Regions from separate parts of the Flavonifractor sp. HCP28S3_F3 genome, predicted to be linked through region 1. Evidence: riboswitches for the same ligand, from Rfam matches in the RefSeq annotation. Region 1 holds a riboswitch; each other region holds the start of a gene.
The links. Region 1 has a riboswitch for cobalamin ahead of ACTNB1_RS09410 (S-layer homology domain-containing protein). Riboswitches for the same ligand answer to the same signal wherever they lie in the genome.

Region 1 (3,270 bases):
TCTTTTTGCTTGGCGACGTCCTGACTGTCCACCATGGAAGTACCGGTATCAGTGCCAATTGCTTTTCCCTCCGGCCAGTAGCTGTGGAGAATATGTCCGCCGTTTCCGGTCATTACCAGCCCGCCGGAGCCGCTGCCGCCGGGCATTTGATACACATAGCAGTTGGCAATGACAGAGCCGGAGAACATCGTTCCCACAAGACCGCCATATTGGGTGTCCGCCCAGGAATAGCAGTTGATCAGCTTACCATAGAGCTTATCCACCAGGGGCACATTGGTGATGCTGCCGTTGGCACCCAGGTTCTGAATCACGCCGCTGGGGCCAAGGGTGTTGATGACAGGATTCGGATACTTGTCTGCACCTGCAAAGGTTACGGTAAAGCCATTGCCGTCCAGCACACCATTGAAAGGCTTGATTTGGGTACCAAACGGATCGTAAGTACCCACATAGTCCACAATGTCGTTTTTCAGTTTATAGTAGCCGGCGCCGCCTTTTGTCGAAAGCTCCGCCAGCTCCTCGGCTGTGGAAATCATCGTCCACTCCTGGCCCTCCGGCAGCTCCGTCACCGCAGCCGGATCTGCGATCTCAACCAGAGCGTCGACAGCGTTTTTCAGGGAAGCAGTCTGCTCGGCCAGCTTTTCCGCAGTAGCGGCTGGATTCTGTAAAAGGTTTTTGGCAGGCTTGAGGGCTGCCTGTACGGCAGACCAGCTGGCATCGGTATACCGGCCCTTTTCACTGGGCACTTTTGCGATCTCGTCCTGAAGGGCCACACGTTCCGCCGCCGTTGCCGTGGTGCGGTCGGGAACTAAGCCGTCAATTGCCGCCTGCAAATCCTTCCTTGCCCCATCAATGGCGGCCTGGGTGGCGTCTGCATTGTCCAGAACGGCTTTTGCCTTGTCACGGGCAGCCACAAAGGCCTCCCAACTCTCAGATGTATAAGTAACATCTTCTTCGTCAGGAACGGCATTTGTATTGTCCTTTACCCTGTCGTACAGCTCCTGAAGTGCCGTGCGATCCGCCGCAGGTTTCTCTGAAGCAATCGGCTTGGGCACGCCGCCCTCGTCCATAGCCCAGTACAGCAGCCCGGCCTCGTGGACAGCGTTCAGCTGCGCCATGGCATACGGATATTCGTCAGCATTGATTTTCTTGTTGTTCGTATCGGTAAAGTCGCCATTGTATACAGCGTCATAGAGGGTATAATAGCAGTTTTCAATGACAGGCAGACCGGTCGCCTCACCAACAAAGCCGGAGTCGGCGTTATCCGTTGTAGAGAGGCAGTTTTTAATGGTGCCGCCAGCCATGGTGCCAACAAACCCGGCAAAGCACCACGCGGTATAATCATATCCGGCCCCAGACCAGCAGTTATTCACTGTTCCGCCTGTCTGTGTGCGGGCCAGCGCACCTACGGTATCGTCCTCGCCTGCTACTTCACCGTCCAGGCAGAGGTTCTGTACGGTGCCGCTCAGGGTGTTAAACAGCGGCTGGCCGGCCACAGTAATGGTGTAGCCATTACCGTCCAGGGTTCCGGAAAAGTCAATGGCTGTCCATCCGCTCAGTTCAATATCCGCTGTCAGGACATAGCTGCCGTCAGTCATTCCGGCCAGGTCCTCCTGGCTGGACACCTCTGTTACGCCCTCCGCCGCCAGTACACCGCTGGGCAGCAATCCCAGTACCATGACAAACACCAGCAGCAGGCTCAATACTCGTTTCTTCATATTTGCTCCGTCTCTCCTTTTGAGTGTCGCTCTGCCAGGGCATAAAAAATGCCGTGACAGATCCCAATGATCGCCACAGCCGTGTTCCCATGGTCGGGTCGCATTTCGACGACCCTTTGCATTCCTTGTAGGTCTTCTGACTTGCGCTTCCGGAGAAATTCCCCACAACGCCGGATCTGCCTTCCCAGGTCTCCCCAGTGACTGACTTTCGTCAACGATCCGGTGTCTCGGCGCTTACAGCGGCGGTTACCGTTCGGGACTTGCACCCGATTCCCTTGTTCATCCCTCCCTCTGCTTCCGCCGAGACAGGGCCACAACAAATGCTCTATTTACTTGTCAGTTATCCATCTTCGCCTCCTGCCATTTCTCAAAATGCTCCGCGGCGGCAATTACGTTCTCCCACGAACGGAATCGCTCACAGAGGATCTTCGCCTGCGGTACATCACGTTTGCGCGGCGGGTATCCAAGGCGGCATCTGCGGCGGGTCACATCCTCCAGAGCACCGCAGATCTCCGGCTCCTCCGCCAGCATCTGTGACCAATCCGGCATAATCAAATCCGGTGTTGGCAATCGCCGCATCCCGGCTGCCCGCAGTGCGCCTGGCCAGGTACCAAACCGCGCTTTCAGGTAGATGCGATACAGAGAAAAGACCTCATCCTGTGTGGGCGCACGTCCCAGGCGTGACGCCGCATCGTGCAGAACAGCCAGCAAATCCTCGTCGGAATAACTGGCATAGACCGCCCTGCCAAGCCCACTGGACAGCGTAAGAGATGTATAAGGGTGCTTTTCGCCGTTGTCTGCGTACTCTGGTGGAGCTTGCTGTGCCCATTTCTGTATCAAATTGCGATATTGTTCTGCCTCTTGCGGCGTAAGCCTGGCTGGGCGAGCCTGTCTTCGCTTGCTGACGGTCTTCACCCCCTTCCGGTTTCGGGATCTGCTGCCGGTTCAGAAAACAAAAAGCCGGCAGACAATGGTGTCTGCCGGCAAAAAGCAGATATCCATTGCCGATCCCTGCAAATCGAGCGTTTGCACATCAAAAATGTACAAAAACCCTGGCCATCCCCATACATGGGCATGGCTGCAAAAATCGGCAATGGATACCACCTTGATCAATTACCATGGAACAGGCTGACAATCCTGGCTTATGGCCGGAGCCAAATACAGTAGAGGTAAGACTGCGCCGGATTCTCACCGGCTTGTCAGTTGGCATATGTCAAGCATATGACCTGTTCACGAAAATATTCTATCCGCTTTTTATGACGTTGTCAAGGGAATCCGAAGACAAGGATACCTATGGCAGCCCTTGTCTTCAACTGCCGACTTTTGCCGGGCTGGTTCTTTGGGTCAAACTTGCTGTTTCCTCAGGATCGGACTTCCGGGATCCACAGCTGGGGATGCTGTGGATCCCGGAGATCCTTGAGAGGGAAGTATGCTTCAACGAGGAGGCAGTTACTTTGCCAGTTCCTCGCCAAAACGCATCAGAATCATGGCCACTTCGGCCCGAGTAGCGGTGCCTTGCGGCACAATAGTGGTTGCGGTACGCCCGGTGATCAGC
Region 2 (3,270 bases), on a different contig from region 1:
TGAGGAACAGAGTGGATTTTCCCGCCCCGTTGGCCCCCAAAATGCCGGTGATGCTCCCCCGCTGTGCGGACAGCGTAATATGGTCCAGAGCGGTGGTTCCGTCCTCATAGGCGTAACACAGCTCTCTTGTTTCGATCGCGGGATTCATCCTACCGCCATCCTTTCCAAACATAGCACGAGCAGTTGTCCTCCAACTACCCCCACCGTCACCGGGATCAGCCACAGGCCGGGCGTATAGTCTCCGGCCAGGGTGGTGAGACTGCCGGCATACCCCCTTGACTCCAGGGCGGTATAAATGCTCTGGGCCTTGCGCCAGGCCCGGAGAAAGACCATGGAGGACAGCTCACCCAGGGAACGCACCGACCGGCGGAAGCCCTGATAGCCCAGACGGGATTCCTGGGCCAGACGGATGTTGGACGCCGTCTCCGCCAGCACGAAAATGAAGCGGTAAATGAGCTCCATCAGCTCCACCAGCAGCCGGGGCACGTGGAGCTTCTCCAGCGCCATGGTCAGGTCTGTGACCGGAGTGTTGAGGGACAAGAAGTACATGCACCCCACAGCGCCCATGGCTTTGCAGAACAACCGGGCTCCCTGGTACAGGTCTCCGGCGGTAAAGCCCCACAGCCGCTCTCCCACCGGGATGGCGGCCACGACCACCGTTCCCGCCGGGTAGCTGTGGATCAAAATCGTGATCCCGCCGATCACCAGGAAGGCCAGAGGCACCTTCAGGAAGTGGAGGTAGACCCTGACCGGCAGGCCTCCCAGGGCGGTAATGAGGATCCCCATCACCACCACCGTGGTCAGGCCCACCCACACGCTGTCGCAGCACAGGCACACCACCAGAGCCACCGCCGCCAGCGCCAGCTTGGGCAGGGGGGAAACCCGGCGCAGCCGGGACTGATAGGCGTAGCGGTCGGTGCCCATGGTCACTTCTCTCCCTTATTTTTATCGGATTTGGTTAACCGGCCCAGTACAAAGCCCACAACGCCCGCGCCGATGGCGGCCTGGAGTGCAAAGAGGAGGGACTCTACTTCGCCGCTGGCGGGCTCCAGAATGGGCTCGAACCAGGGCTCATAATCGGGATTCAGCTCTGTAATGGCCTCCTCGGCCGCGCCGTCGGCCCCGCCGAACTCGGCGTTGGGCAGCAGCCACAGGGGCACAGCGGCCAGGGCAATCACCAGAAGAATAAGGATCAAATTTTTCTGCCAAACTTTCATGTCCGTTCCCTCCTCACAGCACCCGCAGCTCCTGGAGCTGGGCCTTGCTGTACTTTTCCAGCACGTTGAAGATCACCACGGTGAGCAGACCCTCGGCGATGGCCAGAGGTATCTGCGTGACGGCGAAGATGGTAAGGAACTTCACCATACCGCCGTTTACGATCCCCAGTTGGAGGGAGGTAATCACGTAAGTAAACAGATCTCCCAGGGCGGCAGCGGCAAACACCGCCACGGCGGCGGGGGCATTGACCTTGCGCAGCAGCTTGTAGACCACCCAGGACAGGATGGGCCCGGCAATGGCCATGGAGAAGGTGTTGGCCCCCAGGGTGGTGAGGCCGCCATGTGCCAGCAGCAGGGCCTGGAACAGCAGAACGATAAGGCCCAGCACCGCCATAGTCAGGGGCCCAAACAGGATGGCGCCCAGGCCCACGCCGGTGGGGTGGGAGCAGGAGCCGTTGAAGGAGGGGATTTTCAGCGCGGACAGCACAAAGGCGAACGCTCCGCACATGGCCAGCAGGATCTTGGCCCGGGGTGCCTGTTCAATCCGTCTCTTAATGGAGAAGAAGCCCGCCACCACGAAGGGAATACACACCGCGCCCCACAGCAGGCACCAGTTTACCGGCAGGTAGCCCTCGGCGATATGCATGGCCCCGGCATTTACGGTGAACATCCCCGCCAATGCCGCCAGCATCCCCACCGTGAGGAGCATCTGATTTCGTTTGGATCGTCTCATAATCATTCATCCTTTCCTATCACTCGTAGGTATTTGGATCTCCGGACCGGGCAAGGTCTTCCGGCTCGAGCCTCTCTGCCGCCGCGCGTCTTCCCAGGTCTCCCCAGTGACATGGTGCCCGACGGCTCTTCTCTTACGGCAGCGGGACTGCGCGGGAATTGCACCCGACTTCCCTTTTCCCGGCCCCATCTATCTCAACAGGCTTATGCCTGGACCTGTCTGGCGTGCTCCACGAACATAGCCCGTACCCGTGGATATTCGCCCAAACCGGTGAGGACACAGCTGGTCTGATAGCCCATGCCCTCCAGAATGTTTTTCCAGGAGTCAGGCTCATCGCCGGCCAGGTCGTTTTTGGCGTGGTCACCGGCCACTGTCATGAGGGGCCGCAGCTCCACCTCTTTTACCTGGGGGCGCTCCTTCAGCCGCCGGAGGACAGCGTCAAAGTTGGGGTAACCCTCCACGGTGCCTACAATGACGTCGCTCCGACCCAGGTCGTGGAATGCATACTCCATCAGAGCATAGGCGGAATTGGCCTGATGCTCCGAGCCGTGGCCCATGTAGACTACCGCCCGTTCCTCGCTCCTGGGCGGCAGGATCTCCATCAGGGCGCGCCCCAGATCCAGGTAGTCCTCCGCTGCCGTCAGCAGGGGCACCCCCACCGTCAGCTTGTCAAACCGGCCCCGGAACTGCTCCGCCTGATCGGCCAGCTTATGGTACTCCTCCCCGTTCATCACGTGGGTGGGCTGGATCAGGATATCGGTATATCCCTCTCCGGCCAGCCGCTCCAAGGCGGTGGGCACGTCGTCGATCTCCACACCCCGCTCCCGTTTCCAGCGGCGCAGAATCATGCCGCTGGTAAAGGCCCGTCGGAGGGTACGCTCCGGAAAGGCGGCGGCCAGGTCCCGCTCGATGGCCGCGATATTTTTCTCTAAGGTATCGGCATAGCTGGTGCCGAAGGACACCGCCAGCAGGGCTTTTCCTTCCATGGTACTTCCTCCTGTGTTCATTCCCGGGCGTTGTTGCTGGCCTGGTAGAGCAGGGCGTTGCAGATAGCGGCGGCGATATTGCTGCCACCCTTGCGGCCCCGGGCCACAATGTGGGGGGTGTCCATGGTGAGGAGCAGTTCCTTGCTCTCCACCACATTGACGAAGCCCACCGGCACACCGATGATCAGGGCCGGAGCCCACTTGCCCTCCTCAATGAGCTCGCAGGCCCGCACCAGGGCGGTGGGGGCGTTGCCCACGGCCAGGATCACAGGGCCCTCCAGCGCCGCCGCCCGCTCCATGGACACGGTGGCCCGGGTCTCTCCCCGTGCCTTGG
Region 3 (3,270 bases), on a different contig from region 1:
TGTGATGTCCACTGTTGATCCCGAGACCGGCCTGACCCCCCTGAACTCCGGCCTGCTGACCTGCGGCCAGATTGGCATCGTGCTGATCGGCGCCTTCCCCATGGTTAAGTTCATCACTGATACCTTCGGCGGCGCCCTGAAGAAGATCGGCAGCGCTCTGGGTATGGACGAGAACGGCTCCGCCGGCATGGTGGCCACCCTGGCCAATAACATCGCCATGTTCAACATCATGGGCGATATGAACCCCAAGGGCAAGCTGCTCAACGTGGCCTTTGCTGTGTCCGCTGCCTTCGTGTTCGGCGACCACCTGGGCTTCACCGCCGGTGTCAACCAGTCCATGGTTACTCCCGTGATCCTGGGTAAGCTGGTGGGTGGTATTACCGCCCTGATCGTTGCCAACGCTCTGGCACCCAAGCTGCTGGGCAAGATTGAATCCACTAAGGTTGAGGCTTAACAGAAACAGGAGCATATTATGAATGTTAGTGAAGCACTGATTCGCGAGATCGTCAGCAAGGTGCTGGAGGAGGCCGCCGGCAAGGCTGGTCCTGGCTTTGTCAAAGAGGTGGACCCCAGCGGTATCATCGGCATCAAGACCAGCACCGTCAAGTGCGAGCCCTTCGAGCAGGAGGGTGTCAAGCTCAAGGACGTAGTCACCCTGGAGGAGGCCCCCCGCATGGGCTGCGGCATTATGGAGCTGGACCACACCAGCTTCGAGTGGACGCTGACCTATGACGAGTACGATATGGTCATCGACGGCACTCTGGAGATTGAGATCGACGGTCGTGTGATCTCCGGCGGCCCCGGCGACATCATCTACATTCCCAAGGGAAGCCACATCCACTTCCAGACCCCGGATAAGACCCGGTACGCCTATTTTGTCTATCCTGCCAACTGGCAGGAGATGGCAGACTAATCTCCTCGTTCCGGCCACCCTTCAGGGCGTGCCGGAGAAAAAGTAAATCATATGGGTATGCAGGTGCGCTTGAAGGCGCACAGAAAAGGGAAGCGGGTGAGAATCCCGCACAATGCCGTTGCTGTATTGGCAGAGCGGCTCTCATATGTCACTGGAGCAAGCTCCGGGAAGGCGAGAGCCGCGCTGAATGCCTGAGTCAGAATACCTGCCTGCATATGACGCACAGGAATCCTCTCCGGTCCAGAGGGGGTGCGCACAGCCATCGGAATCCGATGGTCAGAGGGCTGCACCCTTTTTGGGTGCAGCCTTTTTCTTTACCCAAAGCGGAACTCCTCACACAGGCGTATGTGCGCGGGAAGCCCGTTCATTTTCCAACCCTCGTGAAGACGGGAACGGATGCCGATGAAGGCAGCCGTTCCCGTTTTCAATTGCCCCCTTCTGTTCGGGTGAGCCTCAACATAAACTGGCACAAAGGAGGGTTTTGTTATGATGGGAAAGATCTTATTGCTCCGGAAAAAGCCGCTGACCATCCTGGCCTGTGTCCTGGCTGCTGCACTGATGTTCTATGTGGTGAATTATCCCTACGCAGTGAGCGCGGCGGCAACCAAACGCCAGCTGCCCATCTATTGTGTCCAGAGGGATCAGAAGATGATATCCATTTCTTTTGATGCCGCCTGGGGGAACGAGGACACCCAGCAGCTCATTGACATTCTGGGACAGTATGATGTGAAGGCTACCTTTTTCGTGGTGGGTGCCTGGGTGGACAAATATCCGGAATCGGTAAAAGCTCTGGCTGATGCGGGGCATGAGGTGATGAATCACTCGGATACCCATGCCCACATGTCCCAGCTGAGCAGCACGGAGATCGTTGCGGATATCAATGCGTGCAATGATAAGATAGAGGCGGTTACAGGAGTACGTCCCACCCTGGTTCGGCCGCCCTATGGAGAGTATGACGACCATGTGGTCTCCGCCATACGCTCCATGGACATGGAGCCCATCCAGTGGGACGTGGACAGTCTGGACTGGAAGGACCTTTCGGCGGCGGATATTACCCAGCGGGTGGTGAGCAAAGTACAGCCTGGTTCTATTGTCCTGTTTCACAACGCTGCCCTCCACACCCCGGAGGCCCTGCCCGGTATCATTGAGACCCTGCTCCAGGAAGGTTATACTTTTGTGCCCATCTCCCAACTTATTCTGCCGGGTACCTATAATACCGATTATATAATCGATCACACTGGACGCCAGTGTCCCTGCTAAATATGCAGAAAAAGGCCGCTACTTCCGTGCGTAAGCACTGAGGCAGCGGCCTTTTGGCAGGATGCGCATAAATATATATTCTGCATATATGCGAAATTTATGTATTTTTATTCTTGACCTGACCAAGGGATGGTGGTATCATTTCTCAATAATATCCGGTGTGCACGAATATTATTCACTCCAAACCGGAAGGAAAGAGAATGGTGATCAGCATGAAGCAACACAAGCCCCTTGGGAAGGCGCTGTCTCTGGTGATGGTATGCGCCCTCCTGCTGTCCCTGTGCGTGTTCCCGGCATCCGCTGCCGAGCCGTCCGCACCTGCCGCCGAGTTCGTCAACACCAGTGACGACAGCGGAGACAACATGATCTCCCTCACCAGCGAGCGGACCTTTAAGGCCAGTATCCCGGTGGATATGACCGAGGCGGAGGCCAAGGCTGCCGCTGAGACTGCGGTATGGTCTCTGGTCCGGGATTCCGACCAGGAATATGTGGATGAAACCCTGTTCCCCAACCAGTCCCAGGGCGGCCCCCTGAGCGGCTGGCTGTGTGCCGACGGGGAGACCTCCTTCTTCAGCAACATCGTGTCGGGCGCCGAGACTGTGGACGGCCAGGTCTATCTGACCGTCACCTTTGACAACAGCTGCTACTTCGGCGACGATCTCAGCGTGCCCCATGTCAATGGCGGCTACTACCTGGACGTATGCGGCTATTTTGACCTGACCGCCGCAGTGGATGGAAAGACCGTAGGCTCCGTGGACCTGAAGGTGGCTCCCTACGACAACTTCCACACCATGTCTGAGATCTATGCCCAGATTGACGAGATCGTGTCCTTCGCCAAGGAGAACACCGACCTCTATGTGGAGAAGTTCTCCATGGGCAAGAGCCAGGGCGACAACGGCATGGAGAGCCTGGACATGCCCTACCTGATCGTGGCCAAGAGCAAGGCTGCGGTGGACAAGTGGCAGCAGATCAAGGCTGAGGCTGAGAGTGATCCCACTGCCCTCATCCAAAAGATTGAGGACGGCTCTCTGGGAGACTACCAGGTGCCTGTGCTCTACTCCAACGTCCACGCCAATGAGGTGGCCGCCGCCGACGGC

Region 2: another riboswitch for cobalamin. It lies ahead of ACTNB1_RS04120 (energy-coupling factor ABC transporter permease); the one in region 1 lies ahead of ACTNB1_RS09410 (S-layer homology domain-containing protein).
Region 3: another riboswitch for cobalamin. It lies ahead of ACTNB1_RS03395 (polysaccharide deacetylase family protein); the one in region 1 lies ahead of ACTNB1_RS09410 (S-layer homology domain-containing protein).

The regions. Positions count from the first base shown of each region.
Region 1 is NZ_JBQHUF010000009.1:48,359-51,628, forward strand. Features, by position in the region: gene ACTNB1_RS09410 (S-layer homology domain-containing protein) at 1-1,715, opposite strand, end outside; cobalamin riboswitch at 1,825-2,049, opposite strand; gene ACTNB1_RS09415 (homing endonuclease associated repeat-containing protein) at 2,052-2,630, opposite strand; cobalamin riboswitch at 2,825-2,960, opposite strand; gene ACTNB1_RS09420 (S-layer homology domain-containing protein) at 3,165-3,270, opposite strand, start outside.
Region 2 is NZ_JBQHUF010000003.1:29,040-32,309, reverse strand. Features, by position in the region: gene ACTNB1_RS04135 (ATP-binding cassette domain-containing protein) at 1-148, opposite strand, end outside; gene cbiQ (cobalt ECF transporter T component CbiQ) at 145-924, opposite strand; gene ACTNB1_RS04125 (energy-coupling factor ABC transporter substrate-binding protein) at 927-1,217, opposite strand; gene ACTNB1_RS04120 (energy-coupling factor ABC transporter permease) at 1,231-1,950, opposite strand; cobalamin riboswitch at 1,984-2,177, opposite strand; gene ACTNB1_RS04115 (sirohydrochlorin cobaltochelatase) at 2,154-2,936, opposite strand; gene ACTNB1_RS04110 (precorrin-8X methylmutase) at 2,954-3,270, opposite strand, start outside.
Region 3 is NZ_JBQHUF010000002.1:165,822-169,091, forward strand. Features, by position in the region: gene ACTNB1_RS03385 (ethanolamine utilization protein EutH) at 1-454, shown strand, start outside; gene ACTNB1_RS03390 (cupin domain-containing protein) at 473-913, shown strand; cobalamin riboswitch at 958-1,140, shown strand; gene ACTNB1_RS03395 (polysaccharide deacetylase family protein) at 1,400-2,173, shown strand; gene ACTNB1_RS03400 (S-layer homology domain-containing protein) at 2,386-3,270, shown strand, end outside.